One region of the Kitasatospora sp. NPDC087271 genome, then DNA from elsewhere that is predicted to be linked to it. Evidence: riboswitches for the same ligand, from Rfam matches in the RefSeq annotation. Region 1 holds a riboswitch; each other region holds the start of a gene.
The links. Region 1 has a riboswitch for cyclic di-AMP ahead of ACIO9K_RS25585 (NlpC/P60 family protein). Riboswitches for the same ligand answer to the same signal wherever they lie in the genome.
Positions count from the first base shown of each region.

Region 2: another riboswitch for cyclic di-AMP. It lies ahead of ACIO9K_RS10030 (transglycosylase family protein); the one in region 1 lies ahead of ACIO9K_RS25585 (NlpC/P60 family protein).
Region 3: another riboswitch for cyclic di-AMP. It lies ahead of ACIO9K_RS06755 (M23 family metallopeptidase); the one in region 1 lies ahead of ACIO9K_RS25585 (NlpC/P60 family protein).

Region 1 is NZ_JBIUYQ010000016.1:178,696-181,913, reverse strand. It holds gene ACIO9K_RS25590 (NlpC/P60 family protein) at 1-987, shown strand, start outside; cyclic di-AMP (ydaO/yuaA leader) riboswitch at 1,325-1,474, shown strand; gene ACIO9K_RS25585 (NlpC/P60 family protein) at 1,485-2,630, shown strand; gene ACIO9K_RS25580 (NlpC/P60 family protein) at 2,858-3,218, shown strand, end outside.
Region 2 is NZ_JBIUYQ010000004.1:274,153-277,370, reverse strand. It holds gene eno (phosphopyruvate hydratase) at 1-101, opposite strand, end outside; gene ACIO9K_RS10030 (transglycosylase family protein) at 369-1,286, opposite strand; cyclic di-AMP (ydaO/yuaA leader) riboswitch at 1,292-1,459, opposite strand; gene ACIO9K_RS10025 (cytochrome P450) at 1,670-2,965, opposite strand.
Region 3 is NZ_JBIUYQ010000002.1:797,778-800,995, forward strand. It holds gene ACIO9K_RS06745 (TetR-like C-terminal domain-containing protein) at 1-433, opposite strand, end outside; gene ACIO9K_RS06750 (alpha/beta fold hydrolase) at 504-1,331, opposite strand; cyclic di-AMP (ydaO/yuaA leader) riboswitch at 1,677-1,835, shown strand; gene ACIO9K_RS06755 (M23 family metallopeptidase) at 1,848-2,681, shown strand; gene ACIO9K_RS06760 (hypothetical protein) at 2,742-3,218, opposite strand, start outside.

The DNA.
Region 1 (3,218 bases):
GTGCTCACCGCTGCCGCGGCGACCGCGGTCGCCCTCTCCGCGCAGGTCGCCGCGCACGCCGCGCCCCAGCCGAGCAAGAGCGACGTCAAGGCGCAGATCGACCAGCTCCAGCAGGACCAGGAGCAGGCGGCGGAGAAGTACAACGGCGCCAAGGAGCGGGCCGACCAGCTCCGCAAGCAGTCCGACCAGCTGCAGGACAAGGTGGCCCGCAGCCAGGACGAGATGACCCAGCTGCAGACCGGCCTGGCCGGCGTGGCGGGCGAGCAGTACCGCACCGGCGGCATCGACCCGTCCGTCCAGCTGATGCTCTCCTCGGACCCGTCGGGCTACCTGGAGAAGGCGTCCAGCGCCCAGCAGGCAAGCGCCAGCGAGTCCGAGGCGCTCAAGGGCCTGCTGGACCAGCAGCGTCGGCTGGACCAGGAGAAGTCCGAGGCCGCCGCCGTCCTGGCCTCGCTCGACTCCACCACCAAGGACCTGAACCAGGCCAAGACGGACGTCAACCAGAAGCTGAAGGCCGCGCAGGACCTGCTGAACTCGCTCAGCGCCTCCGACCGCGCCGCGCTGCGGGCCCAGCAGCAGCAGGACGACCGCGCCTCGCGCGGCAGCGACCGTGCCGACCTCGGCAGCCTCCCGCAGGCCGGCGGCTACGCGGGCGTGGCCGTCGCCAAGGCGATGAGCAAGCAGGGCTCGCCGTACGTGTGGGGCGCCACCGGCTCGACCACCTTCGACTGCTCGGGCCTGATGGTCTGGGCGTACGGCCAGGCCGGCGTCTCGCTGCCGCGCACCTCGCAGGAGCAGGGCAACGTCGGCACCAGGGTCTCGCTGGACCAGGCCCAGCCGGGCGACCTGGTCATCTACGGCCCCGACCGGCACCACGTCGGGATGTACATCGGCAACGGCATGGTGGTGCACGCGCCGCACACCGGTGACGTGGTGAAGGTGATGAAGGTCGACGCGATGCAGATCAACACGATCCGCCGGGTCTGACGTCCCGACACGCCCGAAGGGCCCGTCCGGGCCTGTGATCCACGCCACCCTCGGACCGGGGGTGGCGTTCGGGTTTTGTCCGCAGCATGACTCCCCGATGAAGAGTGATCAGCTTTATGTACGGCGGTGATCACTATGTGTCATATTCACAAAAGAACTTTGGTCTTCTTCCGTCTTTTTTCTGACAAGGATTTGAACGGATCACGGTTCAGTTACTAGGGTCGTGCCCCGAACCACCGCACTCCCGATCACCCAGCCAGGGTGGCGGCGGTGGTTTCCGTCGAGTTCGTGACGCAGCGGGGCGGGCCCAGTGCCTGCCCGACGGGGAGCCCAGCAGTCGGGGGTGCTGTCGAACGGAGCCGGGGAACCACGTTCCTCCGGGGTGAATCGGCGCCAGGTCGGCCGGTGGAACGGCCGTGAGGCGTCGTAGGGCACGCTTCCGGCCCGAACCCGTCAGCTCACCCGGTAGACGGCGTAGGAAGAAGGAGTCCGCCTTCGTGGCGTCCCATCGTCGTCCCAAGCCCGCCAGTCGCACCCGGGTCTCGATCCTGACCGGCTTCGCCGCGGCGGCCGTCGCGCTGTCCGCGCAGTCCGGCGCCCACGCCGACCCGCAGCCGACCAAGGACCAGGTCAAGGAGCAGGTCGACCAGCTCAACGAGCAGGCCGAGGTCGCGACCGAGAAGCTCAACGCCGCCCAGGAGAAGCAGCAGCAGCTGCAGAAGCAGGTCACCGACCTGCAGGACCAGGTGGCGCGGCAGCAGGGACAGGTGACCGACCTCCAGGGCGGCCTGGCCGAGATCGCCGGCGAGCAGTACCGCAACGGCGGCATATCCCAGACCGTCCAGCTGATGTTCTCCGCCAGCCCGGACACCTTCCTGAGCCAGGCCGACACGCTGAACCAGGCCGGCGGCACCCAGAAGGGCCAGCTCAAGCAGCTCCAGGACGAGCAGCGCAAGCTCGACCAGGTGCGCTCCGAGGCCCAGGGCAAGCTCGCCGAGATGGAGACCACCACCCAGCAGCTGAAGAGCGCCAAGGACGAGGTCCAGGGCAAGCTCAAGGCCGCGCAGGACCTCTTCAACACCCTGTCCGAGCAGGAGCGCCAGGCGATCCGCGCGGCCGAGGAGAAGGCCGCCGCCGAGGCCAAGGCGAAGGCCGACGCCGCGGCGAAGGCCGCCCAGCAGCAGGCGGCGGCCCAGCAGGCCGCCGACCGCTCCTCCCGCGACAACAGCCGCACCGACCTGAGCGCGTCGCAGGCCCCCGCCGCGCCGGTCACCAAGCCGAGCGCCGGCAGCTCGCGCGGCGCCGCGGCGCTGTCCATCGCCGCCTCCAAGATCGGCAGCCCGTACGTCTACGGCGCCTCCGGCCCCGGCTCCTTCGACTGCTCGGGCCTGATGGTCTGGGCGTTCAACCAGGTCGACGTCTCGCTGCCGCGCACCTCGCAGGAGCAGGCCCACGCCGGTACCCGGATCGGCACCGACCTCTCCCAGGCCCAGCCCGGCGACCTGCTGATCTTCTACGGGGACGCCCACCACGTCGGCATCTACGCGGGCAACGGCCAGGTGCTGCACGCGCCCAAGCCGGGCGCGTCGGTCCGCTACGAGGCCGTCGGCAACATGCCGCTGACCTCCATCGTGCGGGTCTGATCCCCGCTCAGGCCCTCCCAGGCCCGGCCTTCCACCACGGAAGGCCGGGCCTGCGGCTTTTCCGGCGTCTCGGACTGATGTCCGATTGCGGGTCAAATATTCGGGTTGGCAGGGGTTTGGACTCGGTTGCCCGGACTCGCTAACGTCTGCCACCGGACTCCGCTTCCAGGGCCGCCCGCGTTGGGGCGGCGGCGGGGCCCCACCGCCGGATCGGAGCCGCTGCCGCCATGCCCGTGCACCGTCGTTCCCAACTGCTCGCCCGTGCGCTGGTGCTGACCGCGGCCGCCGCCACCGCCCTGGGTGTGACGACGGGCGGCAGTGCCCAGGCCGCCCCCGCCGCGCCGGACACGCCCACCCGCAAGGACGTCAAGGCGCAGGTGGAGCAGCTCTACGGCGAGGCCGAGCAGGCGTCCGAGAAGTACAACGCCGCCCAGGAGGCGCAGCAGCGGCTCCAGGGCGAGACGACCGTCCTCCAGGGCGAGATCGCCGTCGCCCAGGACCAGCTCAACCAGCTGCGCGGCGACCTCGCCACCGTGGCCGGCGCCGAGTACCGCGGCGGCGGCATGGCCCAGACCGTCCAGCTGATGC
Region 2 (3,218 bases), on a different contig from region 1:
CGGCCGGTGCTGCCGTCGTCGAGGCCGACCTCGACCTCGACCGTGGGGTTGCCACGCGAGTCGAGGATCTCACGGGCTACGACGACATCGATGGACGGCACGAGGCATCTCCTTGCGGAAGCAGGGTCCGGCTGACGTTGGGTGCTGCCGGCGGGACGATTGCGGAGTCGTTACGACCAGAGCCTAACCGCCCCGGCCCCCGGGGCCGCGCTGGCCTCGGTCCCGTCTCAGCGTGTGGCCCGGCTACCCACCGGTAGTTCACCTGCTTGCCCGATCGAAGCGGGCGAATACGGGGGAATGCGGGCGAAGGGGGACGGGTCCCGTCCCCCTTCGCCCGCAGGGCGCGGGCCGTTCAGGGCCCGGGCCGCTCAGCCGAGGTGCAGCACCTGGCCGGGCATGATCAGGTTGGGGTTGCCGCCGACGGTGCCGCGGTTGCCGTCGTACACCGACTGCCAGCCGCCGGACACGCCCTGGGCGGCGGCGATCGTCGACAGCGTGTCGCCGGCCCGGACGGTGTAGTCGTGACCGCCCTGCGCGGCGGCGGGCTGCGCGGCCGGGGCGGACTGCGCGGGCTGCGCGGCGCGGGGCGCGTACTGCGGCTGGGCGGCGGGCTGGCCCGCGTACTGCTGGTAGACGCTCTGGTGGCTGGTCCAGTACCAGGCGCCGTTGTTCTGGTACCAGTACACCTTCGCGTCGGCATCCCAGCCGGCCTTGCCGGAGAAGCCCTGGGTCTGCGGCTGCGTCTGCTGCGGGGCCTGCTGGACGGGCTGCTGGGCGGCCGGCTTCGGGGCGGCCTGCTTGACCGGCTGCTGGGCGGGCTTCGGGGCCTGCGCCTGCTGGGTCGGCTTGGCGGCGGACTGCTTGGCGGGCTTGGCGTCCGTGGAGGTGTCCACGGAGGCCGGGGCGCCGCCCTTGCTCAGGCCGGCCTTCTGGGAGCAGACCGGCCAGGCGCCCGGGCCCTGCGAGGCCAGCACCTTCTCGGCGACCGAGATCTGCTGCGCCTTGCTGGCCTGGTTGGCCTGCGGGGCGTAGGAGGTGCCGCCGTACGCCTTCCAGGTGCTGGGCGTGAACTGCAGGCCGCCGGAGAAGCCGTTGCCGGTGTTGATGCTCCAGTTGCCGCCGCTCTCGCACTGGGCGACGGCGTCCCAGGTGGAGGCCGGGGCGGCGGAGGCGCCGGTGGCGGTGAGGAGCGGCATCGCGAGTCCGACGCCGGCCACACCGGCGACGGCGATGGCCTTCTCGGTCTGGGTGCGACGGCGGTGGCGGCCGGTTCCAACGAACAGCATGAAGAGGTCCCTCTCCGCACGCCTGCGAGGTGAGCTGTCGGGTTCGGACCGGGAGGTGGCCCGGCCGCCGAAAGCGGAAACGATTCCGCTCGGGCGGCTTCACCCCAAGCCGTCGGGGAACGGCAACAAACCTGGTTCCCCCGCCCCTGCCCAGGGTCTGGTCGGTTTCCCGTGACGCGGCGGGCAGGATTCGGCGTTCCGCGCACGAGGTCCGCAGCTGCGAACTCCAGGGAGAGTAGACAGATCATCAGACCAATAACAAGCTCATATCACCGATATCACACACAAATTACGGCGCGTGGTCAATCGCCTACCAACGGCGGCGGTATGTCCGGATTAATGCGGGTTCAGACCTGGCTCCACGGGCCGCCGGAGACATGCCGTCAGCGTGTCGGGGCGGCGGTCGGCGTGACCGGCGGCGCGTGCGGAGAGCGGGTCTCCGGAGTGAATTCGACCGGGAGTTCCCGCAGGCCGCGCATGATCAGGCCGCCCCTCCAGCGCAGGTTCTCCGGGTTTTCCGCGAGCCGCAGGTCCGGCAGCCGGGAAAGCAGCGTGGCCAGTGCGCTCCGCCCCTCCAGGCGGGCCAGCGGGGCGCCGATGCAGTAGTGGATCCCGTGGCCGAAACCCAGGTGCGGATTGTCCGTGCGGGCCAGGTCCAGGGTGTTCTCGTCCGCGAACCTGGCCGGATCGCGATCCGCCGCGGCCAGCACCACCAGCACCGGATCGCCCACCGGGATGTCCACCCCGCCGATCGACAGCGGCCGCGTCGCGAAACGCCACGTCGCCATCTCCACCGGCCCGTCGTAGCGCAGGAGTTCCTCGATCCCGGTCTCCAGCAGCGCCGTCTCGCCGCGCACCACCGACTCCTGCAGCAGCCTGCGCTGCTCCGGGTTGCGCAGCAGCGCGTACGTGCCGTTGCCGATCAGGTTGACGGTCGTCTCGAACCCCGCGAACAGGAGGATGAACGCCATCGCGGCGGCCTCGTTCTCGTTCAGGTGCTCGCCGTGGTCGCTCGCCCGGATCAGGCCCGAGATCAAGTCATCACCCGGATCCGCCCGCTTGCGGTGGATCAGCTCCAGCAGGTACGCCCGCATCCGCTTCACCGCCCGCCCCACGCCTCCGCGTTGGCCGCCGCCGTGCCGGATCATCATCCCGGCCCAGTCCCGGAAGTCGTCCTGGTCCTCGGCCGGCACGCCCAGCAGGTCGCAGATCGCGTAGATGGGGAGCGGGAACGCGAACTCGTGGATCAGGTCCGCCGAACCGCGCTGCGCGAAGCCGTCGATCAGCCGGTCCGTGAGCTGCTGCACCCGCGGCTCGAACTCCGCCACCCGGCGCGGCGTGAACGCCTTCGACACCAGCCGGCGCAGCCGGGTGTGGTCCGGCGGGTCGATGTTCAGCAGATGCGTCATCAAGTCCGCCTGGCGCTCCCCCGGAATTCCCACCCGCCCGGTGCGGTGCGCCTGCTCGCTGTGGTGCGCCGGGTTCTTCGACAGCCGGCCGTCCGCCAGCGCCTGCCGCGCGTCCGCGTAGCGGGTCACCAGCCAGGCCTCCACCCCGCTCGGCAGCGTCGTGCGGTGAACCGGGGCGTGCTCGCGCAACCAGGCGTAGGCGGGGTACGGATCGGTGGCGAACTCCCAGGTGAAGAGCTGCGGGGCGGCGGGATCGGGCTGCACTGGCATGCGTCGACCGTATCCGGTGGGTCGGGGCCGCACCGCCTCCGGCGGACGCGACCGGCGGGGCCGGATCGTCGACACCCGGCGGACGGCCCGTCAACGCTCCGTGGACGCCCCGTGGACGGTCCGTGGACAGCTCTTGGACAGCTCTTGGCCGGGTGGCGGGCGTGACCCTGGTCACCTGAGGGGTAATCCCTGTTGCGGAGGGTCAGGACCTGCCTACGATCCTCCGCAGAAATCGTGGGCGCCGGTGCGGTGT
Region 3 (3,218 bases), on a different contig from region 1:
TGCGGGCGGCGTGGATCGCCTCCGCGCCGTCGAGGCCGTACTCCCGCAGGACGGCGATGATCACCCCGACGAGCCGGCCGGCCGCGCGGGTGAGGTCGTCGTCCGGCTGCGGGGCCTGCGGGAGGGCGTTGTAGCGGTGCGGGTACTCGGTGGCGTACGCGTGGTAGGCGCGCAGGACGGTGTCGACGGCGTCGTCGCCGCTGCGGCCGACGGCGGCCTCGGCGAGCCGGTCGGCGAGTTCCTCGGTGACCCGGACGGCGATGAGCCGCCGCAGTTCGGCGAGGCCGCCGCTGACGTGCTTGTACAGCGACGGGGTGGCGACCCCGGCCCGGGCGGCGACGGCGGCCAGGGTGAGGGCGTCGGCGCCCTGCTCGTCGATGAGGGCGATGGCGTGGTCGACGACCTGCTCGGGGGTGAGTCCTACTCGGGGCATGGTGTGGGCTCTCCGTCGGTGGAAGGCGTACGTGGCGGGGCGTGGCGTGGCTGACGTGGGCGGGCGGGGCTCAGGCGAGTTCGGCGAGGAAGGGCAGCAGGGCGCCGGCGGTGGCCTGCGGGTTGTCGGCCATCGGGTAGTGCCCGGATCCGTCGATCATGACCTTCCGCGCGTTGAGCGCGGCGGCCTGCCGGTCGGCGACGGCTTCCGGCTCGGGGAAGTCGGGGTCCTTGCTGCCCATGATGACGAGCGAGGGGCAGCGCACGGCCGCGGTCCAGCCGACGGGCGCGGAGTCCCCGCTGACGTGTCCGCGGGTGGCGGTCTTGCGGCCGGGGGTGCGCATGGCGGCGACGAGTCCGGCCACGTACGGGTCGAAGTCGGCGGGCTTGGCGCCCGGGTAGGCCAGCTTGCGGTGGTAGAGGCCCCAGAAGGCGGGCGAGTGGACGGTCAGGAAGCCCATGACGCGGAGGGCGCCGCGCATGAGGGCGCCGGGCGGGGGGTTCTCGACGAAGGCGTCGATCAGGGCGATGCCGGCGACCCGCTCGGGGGCGTCGCCGGCGGCCTTGACGACCGTCGCGCCGGTGTAGGAGTTGCCGACCAGGACGGCGCGGTCGATGCCGAGGTGGTCGAGCAGGGCGAGGACGTCGGTGGCGATGGCGGCGGGGGAGTAGTCGTCCCAGATGATCGAGGATTCCCCGAAGCCGCGCAGGTCCATGGTGACGACCCGGCGGCCGGCGGCGGCCAGCAGCGGGCGGAGGTGCCGGTAGGCGGCGCGGGTGTCGAGCATTCCGGGGAGCAGCACGACGGGGGCGCCGTCGCCCTGTCGGGTGTCGTCGTAGGCGAGGCGGCCGCCGGTGACGTCGAGGTACTGGGTGGTGGGGGCGCTGGTGGCGTTCACGGTGGGCCTCCGGAGGGTTGCCGGTGCGGGGCTTCGGCGCTGCCGCCGATAGCCGTAAAGCTAAGGCTAATAGCCTTAGCCGTCAAGCCCTCGCGCCCTGCGGAGCGGGGGAGGCCGGCGGGGAGTGCGCGGATGAAGGGTCGTTCGTTGACGTCCGATCACGTGAGGTGGCGTCAACGGTGCTCAAGGGGGTGCAGGGGTGCCCAAGGGGAACAAAACGCCCGTCGTGCCCCGGAGTGCCCCGCCCGTCTCCGGTCGTCCCGGGCGAACGGCTTGGAATCAGGGCCTCCTAGGATTAACGTTTGATAACGCAGCGCGGTCGTCAACGCCGTACCCAGACGGCACCGTGCGCCGTCGCCTAATCCCGCCGACCGGCCTCCGGGCAGGTCAGGGAGCCGGGGAACCACGTTCCTTGGGGTGAATCGGCGGGGCTCCGGCCCGGCCGTAGGAGACCTTCCTGCTCCGAACCCGTCAGCTAACCCGGTAGGCGCGAAGGAAGGAAAGGAGCGCGCCTCCGTGGCGTCGACGCACACTCCGGCACACCCGGCCGGCCTCGCAGCAGGTACCCGGCTCCTCGACCACCCCGGCCCGGACGGCCCCGAGTACGCGGGCCCGGAGGCCGAGACCAACCGGCACCGGATGCCGCGTCAGGTCCGTGGGACCTCCCCGCTGCTCGGCGTCACCGCCGTCGCCGCCACCCTGGGCGCCACCGGCTTCGCCTCCGCCACCCCGGCCGCCGCCCCCGCCATCGAGACCCCGGACGAGACCCCGGTCGCCCTCTCCGCCGACCCCGGCCTCGCGCTCGCCGCCCGCATCCAGCTGCAGGCCGACAGCCAGCGCACCGCCGCCGAGGAGGACGCCCGCGTCCAGGCCGCGAAGGAGGCGGAGGCCAAGGCCGCCGCCAAGGAGGCCGAGGCCAAGCGGGCCGCCGAGGAGGCCGAGCGGGCCAAGGCCGCCGCCCTCACCCTGCCGGTGCGCGACTACCACCTCACCGCCCACTACGGCCAGAGCGCCCGCTACTGGGCCCACCTGCACACCGGCCTGGACTTCGCCGCCGACACCGGCACCCCCGTCTACGCGGTCGGCCAGGGCACCATCACCTCGGCCGGCTGGTCCGGCTCGTACGGCTACCGGATCGTCGAGACCCTGCCCGACGGCACCGAGATCTGGTACTGCCACCTCTCCTCGATCATCAAGGGCTCCGGCAAGGTCGGCTCCGGCCAGCAGATCGGCAAGGTCGGCGCCACCGGCAACGTCACCGGCGCGCACCTGCACGTGGAGGTCCGCCCCGGTGGCGGCGCCCCCGTCGACCCGGAGACCTGGTTCCAGCAGCGCGGCCTCAACCCCTGACGCACCCGCGAAGCCCCGGCCGCCGGAACCAGAAGGCACCGCGGCCGGGGCTTCGCCGCGTCACTCCTGCGCCGGGTCCGCCGACTCCGCCGACTCCGCCGGGTGCGCCGGCTCCGCCGGGTGCGCGTCGAACTCCTCCTGCGCCGGGCCCGCCAGCCCCTCCAGGCGGGCGTCGAACTCCTCCTGCGCCAGCCCGGCCAGGTACGCGTCGATCTCCTCCTGCCCCGGCTCCGGCGCGAGGTCCGGGAACTCCTCCACCAGCAGTCGCGGCAGCCCGGGCACCGTCCACTCCCCGTACAGGTCGAGCGCGGCCTCCACCGCGGCCTCCTCGAACGCCCCGAAGTCCCCGGCCAGTTCGTCCGGCATCGGCCGGCCCAGCGCGGTCAGCTCGGCCAGGTTGCGGTAGCTGCGCCGCATCAGGCCCTGCTCCAGCAGCCGGCGCGCGCCGTCGGTGGCCATGCCGACCGAGATCACCCGGGTCGGGCTCCAGCCCTGCTCGTCCACCTCGTCCAGCCAGCCGGTCTGCGCCAGTGCGGC